DNA from 2 places in the Sanguibacter sp. TS_SC_8 genome. Region 1 is predicted to be linked to the other one. Evidence: predicted binding sites of a transcription regulator. Region 1 holds the regulator's gene; the other holds the start of a gene.
The links. The regulator LexA, encoded in region 1, represses DNA repair genes until DNA is damaged. The targets are predictions, from matches to a motif close to TCGAACANNTGTTCGA.
Positions count from the first base shown of each region.

Region 2: ACWA15_RS12945 (HNH endonuclease signature motif containing protein) is a predicted target of LexA. The motif match lies at 1,652-1,667, and genes of this name have one in related genera.

Region 1 covers NZ_CM143955.1:1,673,649-1,679,268, forward strand. Annotated here, with positions in the region: gene ACWA15_RS07565 (ATP-dependent DNA helicase) at 1-533, shown strand, start outside; gene ACWA15_RS07570 (L-lactate dehydrogenase) at 574-1,575, shown strand; gene lexA (transcriptional repressor LexA) at 1,652-2,395, opposite strand; gene ACWA15_RS07580 (hypothetical protein) at 2,725-3,183, shown strand; gene nrdR (transcriptional regulator NrdR) at 3,302-3,835, shown strand; gene ACWA15_RS07590 (aldo/keto reductase) at 3,963-5,003, opposite strand; gene ACWA15_RS07595 (DUF5302 domain-containing protein) at 5,148-5,336, shown strand; gene serA (phosphoglycerate dehydrogenase) at 5,447-5,620, opposite strand, start outside.
Region 2 covers NZ_CM143955.1:2,843,433-2,849,052, forward strand. Annotated here, with positions in the region: gene ACWA15_RS12945 (HNH endonuclease signature motif containing protein) at 1-1,602, opposite strand; gene ACWA15_RS12950 (ribonuclease E inhibitor RraB) at 1,891-2,274, shown strand; gene rsmD (16S rRNA (guanine(966)-N(2))-methyltransferase RsmD) at 2,297-2,878, opposite strand; gene ACWA15_RS12960 (ATP-dependent DNA helicase RecG) at 2,907-5,213, opposite strand; gene ACWA15_RS12965 (DAK2 domain-containing protein) at 5,321-5,620, opposite strand, start outside.

The DNA.
Region 1 (5,620 bases):
CGGCGGCGGGCGGAAGGACGCTGGGGCTGTTCTCCTCCCGACGCGCCGCCGAGCGTGCCGCGGAGCTGGTGCGCGATCAGGTGGACTTCCCGGTCCTGTGCCAGGGCGACGACCAGCTCCCCACCCTCGTCCGCGAGTTCGCCGCCGACGACGCGACGTGCCTGTTCGGGACGCTGTCCCTGTGGCAGGGGGTCGACGTGCCCGGTTCGGCGTGCCAGCTCGTCATGATCGACCGGATCCCGTTCCCCCGCCCCGACGACCCGGTCAAGGCCGCCCGGGCGCGCTATATCGAGAGCCACGGCGGGAACGGGTTCATGCAGGTCTCCGCCACGCACGCGGCCCTGCTGCTGGCCCAGGGCGCGGGCCGCCTGGTCCGCACGACGACGGACCGCGGGGTGGTCGCGGTGCTCGACCCGCGGCTCGCGACGGCTCGCTACGCTTCGTTCCTGGTCAACTCCTTGCCGCAGTTCTGGCAGACGACCGATCGCCAGGTGGCGACTTCTGCGCTCGAGCGGCTCGCGGCTCTAGGCTGAGACCAGCACCACCTGCAACCCGATCTCCTGTGGAGGAAGCATGAGCGACGCCGAGCGTTCCGGTACACCCACCCCGGCGGGCCCCCCCGCGGCCCGCAAGACGACGAAGGTGGCAGTGGTCGGCGCCGGCGCGGTGGGCTCGACCATGGCCTACGCCGCGCTGATGCGCGGCTCTGCGCGGACCGTCGCGCTGTACGACATCAACAAGGCCAAGGTCGAGGCGGAGGCGCTCGACCTCGCCCACGGGATCCAGTTCATGCCGATGGCCGAGGTCATCGGCTCCGACGACGTCGCGGTGTGCGCCGACGCGGACGTCATCATGATCACCGCGGGGGCCAAGCAGAAGCCCGGGCAGTCCCGGATCGACCTGGCCGAGGCGACCATCGGGCTCGTCTCGAAGATCCTGCCCGAGCTGCAGGCGGTGGCGCCCGACGCGACGTACGTCATGGTCACCAACCCGGTCGACATCGTCACCTACGCGGCGCTGAAGGTCTCCGGCCTGCCGCCCACCAAGCTCTTCGGCTCGGGGACCGTCCTGGACTCCTCCCGCCTGCGCTACCTCATCGCCCAGCACTGCGGCGTCGCGGTGCAGAACGTGCACGCGTACATGGCCGGTGAGCACGGCGACAGCGAGATCCCGCTGTGGAGCTCCGCGACCATCGGTGGCGTGCCGCTGCTGGACTGGGACGGGGTCGACGGACGTGGACCGCTCACCGTGCAGGGACGGGAGGACATCGCGCACGAGGTGATCAACTCCGCCTACCGGATCATCGAGGGGAAGGGGGCCACGAACTACGCCGTCGCCCTCGCCGGCACCCGCATCATCGAGGCCGTGCTCAACGACGAGCACCGGGTGCTCCCGGTCTCCACCCTGCTCGACGACTACTACGGGATCAGCGACATCTGCCTGTCCGTGCCCTCGATCGTGGGCCGCCGCGGGTGCACGGACCGGCTCGCGGTCCCGCTCTCCCCGATGGAGATCCGCGGCCTGCAGCACTCCGCCACCTCTCTCAAAGAGGTGGCGCGCAAGTTCGGCTTCTGACTCGGCCGCTCATGACGAAGGGCTCCTCACCGGTGGTGAGGAGCCCTTCGTGCGTCGACCGAGCGCTCAGGCCGGGTCAGAGGCTGCGCAGGACGGTCACGATCCGGCCCAGGATCGTCGCCTCGTCGCCGAGGATCGGGGAGAACGCCGGGTTGTGGGGCAGCAGCCAGACATGGCCGTCGATCCGCTTGAACGTCTTCACGGTCGCCTCGCCGTCGATCATCGCCGCGACGATCTCGCCGTTCTCGGCGACGGGCTGGCGCCGCACGACGACCCAGTCGCCGTCGCAGATGGCGGCGTCGATCATCGACTCACCGACGACCTTGAGCATGAAGAGCTCGCCGTCCCCGACGAGCTGGCGCGGGAGCGGGAAGACGTCCTCGACGAGCTGCTCGGCCAGGATCGGCCCACCGGCGGCGATCCGCCCCACCAGGGGCACGTACGAGGGTGTGGGGCGGTCCGGTCCGTCTGAGGGAGAGTCGAGCGCAGAGCCTGCGTATCCCGAGCCGGAGGCCATCTCACCCAGAGGTCGGCCGGCCCCTTCGGTGTACGGACTGTGCACGAGCTCCATCGCCCGCGGACGGTTCGGGTCGCGCCGCAGGTAGCCCTTGGCCTCGAGGACGGTCAGCTGGTGCTTGACGCTCGACGGGCTGTTCAGGCCGACCGACTCACCGATCTCGCGCATGCTCGGCGCGTAGCCGCGGTTCTGCACGGAGTCCCGGATGGTGTCCAGGATGCGCCGCTGCCGGGAGGTGAGCCCGTCCGGGCCGATCCCGTCCTTGCGCCACGGTGAGGCGGTGTCGTGGGGGAGCGCCGTCACGCTCGCAGGACCTGCCGGGTTGGTGTCGTTGGGTGCCACGGTGACCTCCGGTTGTGATGGGCATCTGCTTGCGATCGGGCGATGTCAGTGGCTCGTGGTCTGCTCGTGGTCGAGTCGTCTCGCGAACGTGCTCAAGTCTAGGCCGATAGTGGACAAGTCTCAAACAGTTGTTCGAGCGTGTCGGGATTGCCCCTTGCCAATCTCGGAAATGTTCGTACAGTTGTACTACGAACAGATGTACGAACGAAGAGTGCGGGGCGTCGGCACGGGCCGGCAGGAGCTCACGGAGATGCGCAGCTGGTCGTGCGCGCTGGAGAGATGGAGTGGATATGGCACTGGTCCTTGTTCCCGAGCTGGTTGTTGTTCCTGAGCGCGCCGCCGTCCCGGAGCGCGCGACCACCCCTGCGCGTGCGGACCGACGCCAGGCGGCGGCCCGGGCGCGGGCGGACGCTCGCGCCCGACGGCTGGCCAGCGCCTCGATCGAGGGTTCGTTGTCCGATCTTGAGCTCACCCGGCGCGGTCGATGGGTGCTGTGGGCGACGGCGCTCGTGGTGGCCGTCTCGATGGCCGTGATGGGCGGGGGAGCGCTGGCGAGCACGCCGGACGTGGCCCCGGAGGTGATTCCGTACACCGTGGCCGCGGGGGACAACCTGTGGGGGATCGCCGAAGAGCTGGCCCTCCCCGGGGAAGACCTCCGGGACGTGGTCGACCTCATCGTCGAGGTCAACGGCCGGGCGTCGGCGACGCTGTGGGCCGGCGAGCAGATCATGCTGCCCGTCCGTGACTGAGCGGTCCTCGTGATGTGCGGTGGCCCGATGTCTGCCCCGTGACGGAGCGGCGCGTATTCTTGCTGGTGTCCTCCGGCTCGGGGGACGCGTCCACCACGATGTTGCTCCGGAGGTCCGTGTGCACTGCCCGTTCTGTCGCCACTCGGACTCTCGCGTCGTCGACTCCCGGACGTCGGACGACGGCGCCTCGATCCGGCGTCGTCGCCAGTGCCCCAGCTGCAACCGCCGGTTCACGACCCTGGAGACGGCAAGCCTGTCCGTGGTCAAGCGGTCCGGTGTGACCGAGCCGTTCAGCCGCGAGAAGGTCGTCAACGGTGTCCGCAAGGCCTGCCAGGGGCGCCCCGTCAGCGAGGACGACCTCGCGCTGCTGGCCCAGCGGGTCGAGGAGAGCGTGCGGGCGACCGGCATGGCCGAGCTGGACGCGTACGAGATCGGGCTGACCATCCTCGGTCCGCTGCGCGAGCTCGACGAGGTCGCCTACCTGCGCTTCGCCAGCGTCTACCAGGGCTTCGACTCGCTCGAGGACTTCGAGGCGGCTATCAACCTGCTGCGTGCCGAGCACGCGGAGGGCGAGGAGCCTGGGACGCGTGATCCGCACCCGTCCGGCGCCGCCTCGGGAGAGCCGCCCGCGCACCCCGGGGCACGGACCTAGCAGGTCCCGGTTCGACGCGCGCAGACCTTCTGTGCGCAGACCTTGCTGTGCGCAGATCCGCCGTGCGCAGACCCGCCGTGCGCAGACTTTCCGTGCGCAGAACTGTCGTGCGGAGAGCCAGCAGGGCTCAGAGCGCGCTGGAGCGGGGAGCCCAGAGGTTGATGTCGCCGTCGACGCTGGTGGTCTCGATCGCGGCGAGCTCGTCGGCGGTGAAATCGAGCCGGGTGAGCGCGGCGAGGTTCTCGTCGAGCTGGGCGGTCGTGCGGGCTCCCACGAGCACGCCCGAGACCCGTGAGTCCCGCAGGCACCAGGACAGCGCCAGCTGGGCGAGGCTCTGCCCGCGGTCACCGGCGATCTCGGCCAGCGCGGCGACCGTCGCCCGGTTGCGGGCGCTGAGATAGGACGCGGGCAGCGACCCGCCGCGCGCGGCCCGGGAGTCGTCCGGGATCCCGGCGAGGTACTTGTTCGTGAGCATGCCCTGGGCGAGCGGGGAGAAGGCGAGCACCCCGAGGCCGGCGTCGGCGGCGACGTCGAGCACGGACTCCCCGCTGGCGTCGGCGTCCTCGATCCACCGGTTGAGGAGGGAGTAGGAGGGTTGGTGGACGCTGAGCGTCACACCCACCGTGGCCGCCGCCGCCAGTGCCTCACGGGTGCGACGGGCGGAATAGGAGGAGATGCCTGCGTACCGCGCCCGTCCTGAGGCCACGGCTGCGGCGAGCGCGCCCATCGTCTCCTCGAGCGGCGTGCTGGGGTCGTAGCGGTGGCTGTAGAAGATGTCCACGTGGTCCAGGCCGAGCCGGTCGAGGGACTGGTCCAGGCTGGACAGCAGGTGCTTGCGGGAACCGCCCTCGCCGTAGGCGCCGGGCCACATCCGGTACCCGGCCTTGGTCGAGATGAGCAGCTCGTCCCGGCGGCCTGCGAGGTCCCGGGCCAGGACCCGCCCGAAGCTGGCCTCGGCGGCGCCGGGAGGCGGGCCGTAGTTGTTGGCGAGGTCGATGTGCACGACTCCCGCGTCGACGGCGTGCAGGAGGAGCTCCCGCTGGGACTGCGCCGTGGCCTGCTCGCCGAAGTTCTGCCACAGGCCCAGGCTGATCGCCGGGACGGTGAGGCCGGAGCCGCCGAGCCTGCGCTGGTGGGAACCGGGTGTGCTCTCGGGCGGGGAGGTCATGGTTCCACGCTACCGCTGCGATACTGGTGTTCTGCCTCAGGCGGCGCCCGACGAGAGTATTCGCTGGCGGGCGCCGGTGAAGTAGGGAAGTCTTGCAGGTGCATCAGGTACGCAGCAGACATCTAGACAAGGAGGTCCGGTGCTATGACGCAGGACAGTTCACAGCAGGACGCGACGGTCAGCGACGACACCAAGGCCAAGTTCAAGGAAGCGCTCGACCGCAAGAACGCCGGTCAGCACCGCAGTGCCGAAGGGTCCTCGAACACCGGGACCGTCCACGGCTCCGAGACGGCCGGGAAGACGAAGCGGGTCTTCCGCCGCAAGTCCGGGTGATCGTCCCCGCCTCGCGATGAGCGTGCACCGCCCGAGCGGTGCGTGCACAGACGCCGACAGGCCCCGCCCCTCGTGGGGCGGGGCCTGTCGGCGTCTGTGGGTGCGAGGTGTCAGCGCTTCGTCTCGGTGAGCACGCGGAGCTTGATGGTCTGGTCCATCGCGCGCAGCGCGTCGACCACAGCGGACTCCAGGACTGATCCGACGTCGGTGACGACGTAACCGATCTCCCCGCGGGTGGCCAGCAGCTGGCCCTCGATGTTCGCGCCGTGCTCGGCCAGCGTCTT
Region 2 (5,620 bases), 1.2 Mb from region 1:
TCAGGCTGCGGCGTCGCCTGCTGGGTAGGTGCCGGGGACGTCGATGTGCCAGGTGCCGAAGGCGCGGGTCATGGCGATGTTCTCTCCGTCGACGCGGTGGTGGTGGTGTCGGCAGAGCAGGGCCCCGTTGGAGGGTGTGGTGTCTCCGCCATCGGCCCAGTGGCGTAGGGCGTGGTGGATCTCGCAGATGCGCGGTGGCGCGTCGCAGCCCGGCCAGACGCAGGTGGTGTCGCGGGCGATGATGGCGCGGCGATGCTCTCTGGTGAAGGTGCGTCTGGTGCGGGAGATGTTGAGGATCTGGGAGTCGGGTCCGAAGATGATCCGGGTCATCTCCCCGTCGCACGCGATCCGTCTCAGGACCGCGTCGGGGATGGGGCCGGTGCCGTCCTCCCAGGTCGCGTACCCGGCCTTGAGGCGAGCCTCGAAGGTTCTCGGGGACCAGGATCGGGAACCGGTGCCGTCTGAGGCAGTGCTGCTCGCTCCGCCGGCCAGTTCACCAGCCGCGCCGGTGCCATCTGACTCACCGTCAGTGCTGTCAGCGTCGTCATCACCGTCACTGTGGGTGGCTTCGAAGACCCGGGTGAACTCCTCCCAGGACACGTGCACCGACAGGTGGGGGCGCACGTTGGCGCCCTTGCCGGCGGTCCCGGCGTCCAGGAACGCCTGACACAGCTCGACCAGGGCGTCCACCTTGCGCAGATCCGCCGGGACGAGCGTGTCGGTGGCGGAGGGGACCCCGGCCACCGCGCGCAGCGCCGCACCGATGAGCTGACCGTGCTCGGTGGTGACGAACCCGCTGATCTGCATCCCACCCAAGGTCGGGGACACCTGGAGGAACTCCCGCTCGGCGGCGTCCTTGAACGCCTTCTCCTGCGCCACCGGGTCAGCAGAGAGGGTGAACCCTTTGACCAACCGGTTGAACTCCGTCACCGACCACGCCGCCGTATGCACCAACAACGCTTCCTCACCGGTGCACACCGGGACCGCCCCCGGCGCCGGGTCGGCCAACGACTGCCGCAACGTCGGGGTCTTGGCCGCGTGCACCATGATGCCCACGTGCTCCCCGGTGATCGACCCCGCCCGAGCCGCCGCCCCCGTGGCCGGCAGGTGCTCACTCACCGCCCGCGCCGCCGCGACGGTGCGCTGGGCCAGTCCTTTCGAGAGGTTCTCCGCCTTCTCCAACCACGTCGTGAAGGAATGCATCGTCTCCTGGTGCCACGACCCCTCGGACTCGGTGCGGGCGATGCACCCCAACCGCTGAGCCTCAAGGCGCCCCACCACGACGTGGATCCGCTGGGACACCTCCGCCGCCACCGCACCCGGCAACGACGCCGGGTCGACCGACGTGATCACCTCCACCAACGACTCCATCTGATCCAGCAACGCCAACACATTCACCGGGACACCCGGATCGACGCCGTCGCCAGGGACATCGCCCACGGCCACGCCCCCGGTGGCCGCGGGCACCTCCAGAGAGGGCTCGACGGGCCTCTCCGACGCCGGCTGGAGCAAGGCGTTGAACGCCGCTTCGAACAGCTCGGTCATCATCGATGCGTACTCGGGATACTCGGGGTACTCGCAGAGGTGACGTGCAAGCTTCACGATGCCCCCTGCCCTGGTCGGATCTATCGGGAATACTCCGATAAGTCTATCGAACAAACGTCCGGCGGGCAAGAGTTTGAGCCAACCGACTGACGACCCGGCTCACCGCCGAACCGCCACCGTACGGACGCCTCAGCGACCGCAGCGTCCAGCGTCGCCTGATCGAGGCATCCGGCTCCGGTGGGTGGGCTGGCGGGGCCGGTCACCACCGTCCTCGCTCCCCCCGCTGCGGGACTCTCCTCAAGGGATACGGTCGGGCACCGCTGAAAAGCGGGCTAGCGTGAGCGCATGGGATTGTTCTCTTCCGCAAAGAAGCGTGTCGGACCGTATGGCCTGCTCAAACCCGATGCCGAGCACGTGGCGCGGCTGGAGTCGCGGGGGTGTGACATCACCGCGCCCCGCGAGATCGAGTTCGCCGTCTGCTTCGCGACCCAGGACCGCGCCGATGCGGCGTCGGCCGCCCTCCGCGCGGACCGCGTGCGTCATGAGCTCGTCCAACCCAGTCATGACATCCCCGACTGGACCATCATGCTCGTGGCGAGGAACCAGCCGCTCGTCCCCGACTTCCTGCGCGAGCGCGTGGACCTCTGCCGCTCTCTCGCCGATGCCCACCAGGGCGACTACGAGGGCTGGGTCGCGCTCTTCACCGACGAGGAGAAGGCCGCCCTGTAGGCGGACTCGCCACCCCTGAGATCTACGTGCCGGCGTCCGCGCCGGCCTCCGGCTCACGGTCTGGCTCGGCGTAGTAGACCTTCGTGTCGCCGTGCTTCTTGACCGTGATGAGACGCCACGTCGTCGGCCACACAGGTTCGGGTGAGCGCGAGGACCGCTCGACGACGACCACCGCGTCAGGGGAGATCTGCGCCTCGAGACGGCTGAGGACCTCGGCGACCTCGGCGTCTCGCACGTCGTAGGGCGGGTCGAGGAGCACAAGATCCCACGCCCCGGTCCCGGCGCTCTGGACGAACCGCTCGACTGTGCTCGTGACCACCCGCACCCCGGGCAGGCCCAGCGCTGCGGTGTTGCGCGCGCAGACCTGCGCGGCCTCCGCGGCGGCCTCGACGAGAACCACCTCGACCGCTCCGCGGCTGGCCGCCTCGAGGCCGAGGGCCCCGGAGCCGGCGTACAGGTCGAGGACCCGCGCGCCGTCGATCACGCCGTAGTGCTCGAGCCGGGAGAACATCGCCTCCCGGACCTTGTCGCTGGTCGGTCGGGTGCCGCTCGCGGGCACCTCGAGAGTTCTGCCACCTACGCTGCCAGCCACGATCCTCGTCACGGGGCCAGCCTACCCACGGCCACGACGCTCACGTGCGCTCGAGGAAGTCGGCCCGCTCCCCGGGTAGGCGTTCGGCGATCGCCTCACGGAGCACGGGATAGGTGTCCAGCTCCGGATCGACCGCGACGATCTCGGTCGCGTCCTCGCGGGCCTGCCCGATCACCTTCGCGTCGTGCACCACCCGCAGCAGCCGCAGCGAGCTCGCCGTCCCAGACTGCGCCACCCCGAGCACGTCGCCCTCCCGGCGCAGCGAGATGTCCGCGGCCGCGAGCTCGAACCCGTCCGACGTGCCGGCCAGTGTGGCCAGGCGCTGGCTCGCGGGCGCGGCGCGGGCGAACGCCTCCTTCGTCGCGGTCACCGGGAGCAACTCCTCGGCCGGGATCGAGGAGACCAGCAGGCAGATCCCCGCATGCGTGCCGCGCCCGACCCGACCGCGCAGCTGGTGCAGCTGGGACAGGCCGAACCGCTCGGCGTCCAGCACGACCATCGCCGTGGCCTGTGGGACGTCGACTCCCACCTCGATCACCGTCGTGGAGACGAGCAGGTCGATCTCACCGGCCGTGAACGCCGCCATCGTCGCCTCCTTCTCCGCCGGGGGCAGCTGGCCGTGCAGCACGCCGATCCGGACACCGGCGAGCGCAGGCAGCCCGCGCAGCTCCTCGGCCACCTCGTACACGGCCCGCAGAGGGCGCCGAGGGCGCTCCTGCGGGTCGGCTCCGCCGTCCTCGCCGTCCTCACCCTCGAGCTCCGACCCGTCGAGGTCGGCGTCGTCGGGCCCGGCACCGGGCTCGTCGGCGGAGATCCGGGCGCACACGACGTAGGCCTGGCGCCCGGAGGCGATCTCGTCGCGCACCCGGGACCAGGTGCGCGCCATCCAGGAGGGGATCTCGGCGGGCACCACGTGGGTGACCACGCCGGCCCGGCCGGCGGGGATCTCGCGCAGGACCGACGTCTCCAGGTCGCCGAAGACGGTCATGGCGACGGTACGCGGGATCGGGGTGGCGGTCATGACGAGCATGTGCGGGACCTTGGCGGCCTTCGCCCGCAGCGCGTCGCGCTGCTCGACGCCGAACCGGTGCTGCTCGTCGACGACCACGAGCCCCAGCTCGGCGAACTGGACCCCGGCGCTGAGCAGCGCGTGCGTGCCGACGACGATCCCGGCGGCGCCGCTCGCGGCGTCGAGCAGGTTCTGCTTGCGGGACCTCGCGTTCTGCGACCCGGTGAGCAGGGCCACCCGCGTGCCGTGCGAGGACCCGCCGAGCAGCCCGCCTGCTGCCAGGTCCCCGAGCAGCGTCGTGAGCGTGCGAGCGTGCTGGGCCGCGAGCACCTCGGTCGGTGCCAGCAGCGCGGCCTGGCCCCCGGCGTCGACCACCTGGAGCATCGCCCGCAGCGCCACGACCGTCTTGCCCGAGCCGACCTCGCCCTGCAGCAGGCGCTGCATCGGGTGGGTCGTGGCGAGGTCCTGCGCGATCTCCTGCCCGACGGCGCGCTGGCCGGCGGTGAGGGTGAAGGGCAGCGAGGCGTCGAAGTCGTGCAGCAGGCTCGGCAGGTCACCGTCCGCGAGCAGCAGGGGCCGCGAGACGGCCTCGAGCTGCGCGGCCCGGGACCGTCGCTGGGCGAGGGCGACCTGCAGCACGAAGGCTTCCTCGTAGCGCAGCCTCTTGGTCCCGCGCGCGACCTGCGTCCGGTCTTGGGGCTGGTGGATGTCCCGAAGAGCCTGGTGCAGGTCGACGAGGCCGCGCCGCTGCTGGACCTGCTCCGGGATGGGGTCCGGGACGTCCTGGGCGGTCAGCGGGTCCAGGACGACCGACACGCACTGGGCGATCTTCCACGAGGCGATCGAGGCGTTCGCGGGGTAGATGGGGATGATCCGGCTGGCCTTGGCCCGGGCCGTCTCCTCGTTCTCGGTGTCCACCCCGACGAAGAAGTAGTCCGGGTGGGTCAGCTGACGCGTGTCGCGGTACTGCGAGACGACGCCGGTGAAGAGCCCGGTCAGTCCCGGGCGCAGCTTGAACTCGTGCCCGCGCAGCGCGCCGGCGTTCTTGCCGAAGAACGTCAACGACAGCTGGTGGGTCCCGTCGGTCACGACCGCGTGCAGCATCGCACCCCCGCGGGAGCGCATCGTGCGGGTCGTGGCGCTCACCACCTGAGCCATGACCGTCACGTGCTCCCCGACCACGAGGCTGGACAGGTCGGTCATCGTCCCGGGTTCGCCGTACCGACGCGGGTAGTACCGCAGCAGGTCGCCCACGGTCCCCAGCCCCAGCTTGGCGAACTGCTCCTTCTTCTTGGCCGTCCCGAGCACCTTGGACAGCGGCTCCTGCAGGCGCTCCAGACCGGTCCCGTGCCAGGGCGCGACGTCGGTCCCGGTCTCCGTGCGACCGTTCGTGATGACGATCACCTCGGGGCGGGGGATGTCGCGAGGGGCCTCGCGGGGTGCCGTCACGGCTCGTCCACCCCCATCACGAGGGTCACCGACCGACGTCCCGAAGCCAGCACGACGACCTCGATCCCCGGGCACCGACGCACCGCCTCAGCAGCGATCTCGGCGGTGACGTGGCCGGTGACCAGGTCACCGGCCAGCACGGTGAGCACCGCGTCAGGACCGCTGCGCACGGCGCCGAGCAGCTCGGCGAGCCCGTCCCGGACCCCCACCGGGTCCGAGCCGTCGATCGTCACGGCAGCCATGACCGCGACGGCCGCGCGCACGGCGGCCAGCCGCCGCACGGCGGCGTCCGGATC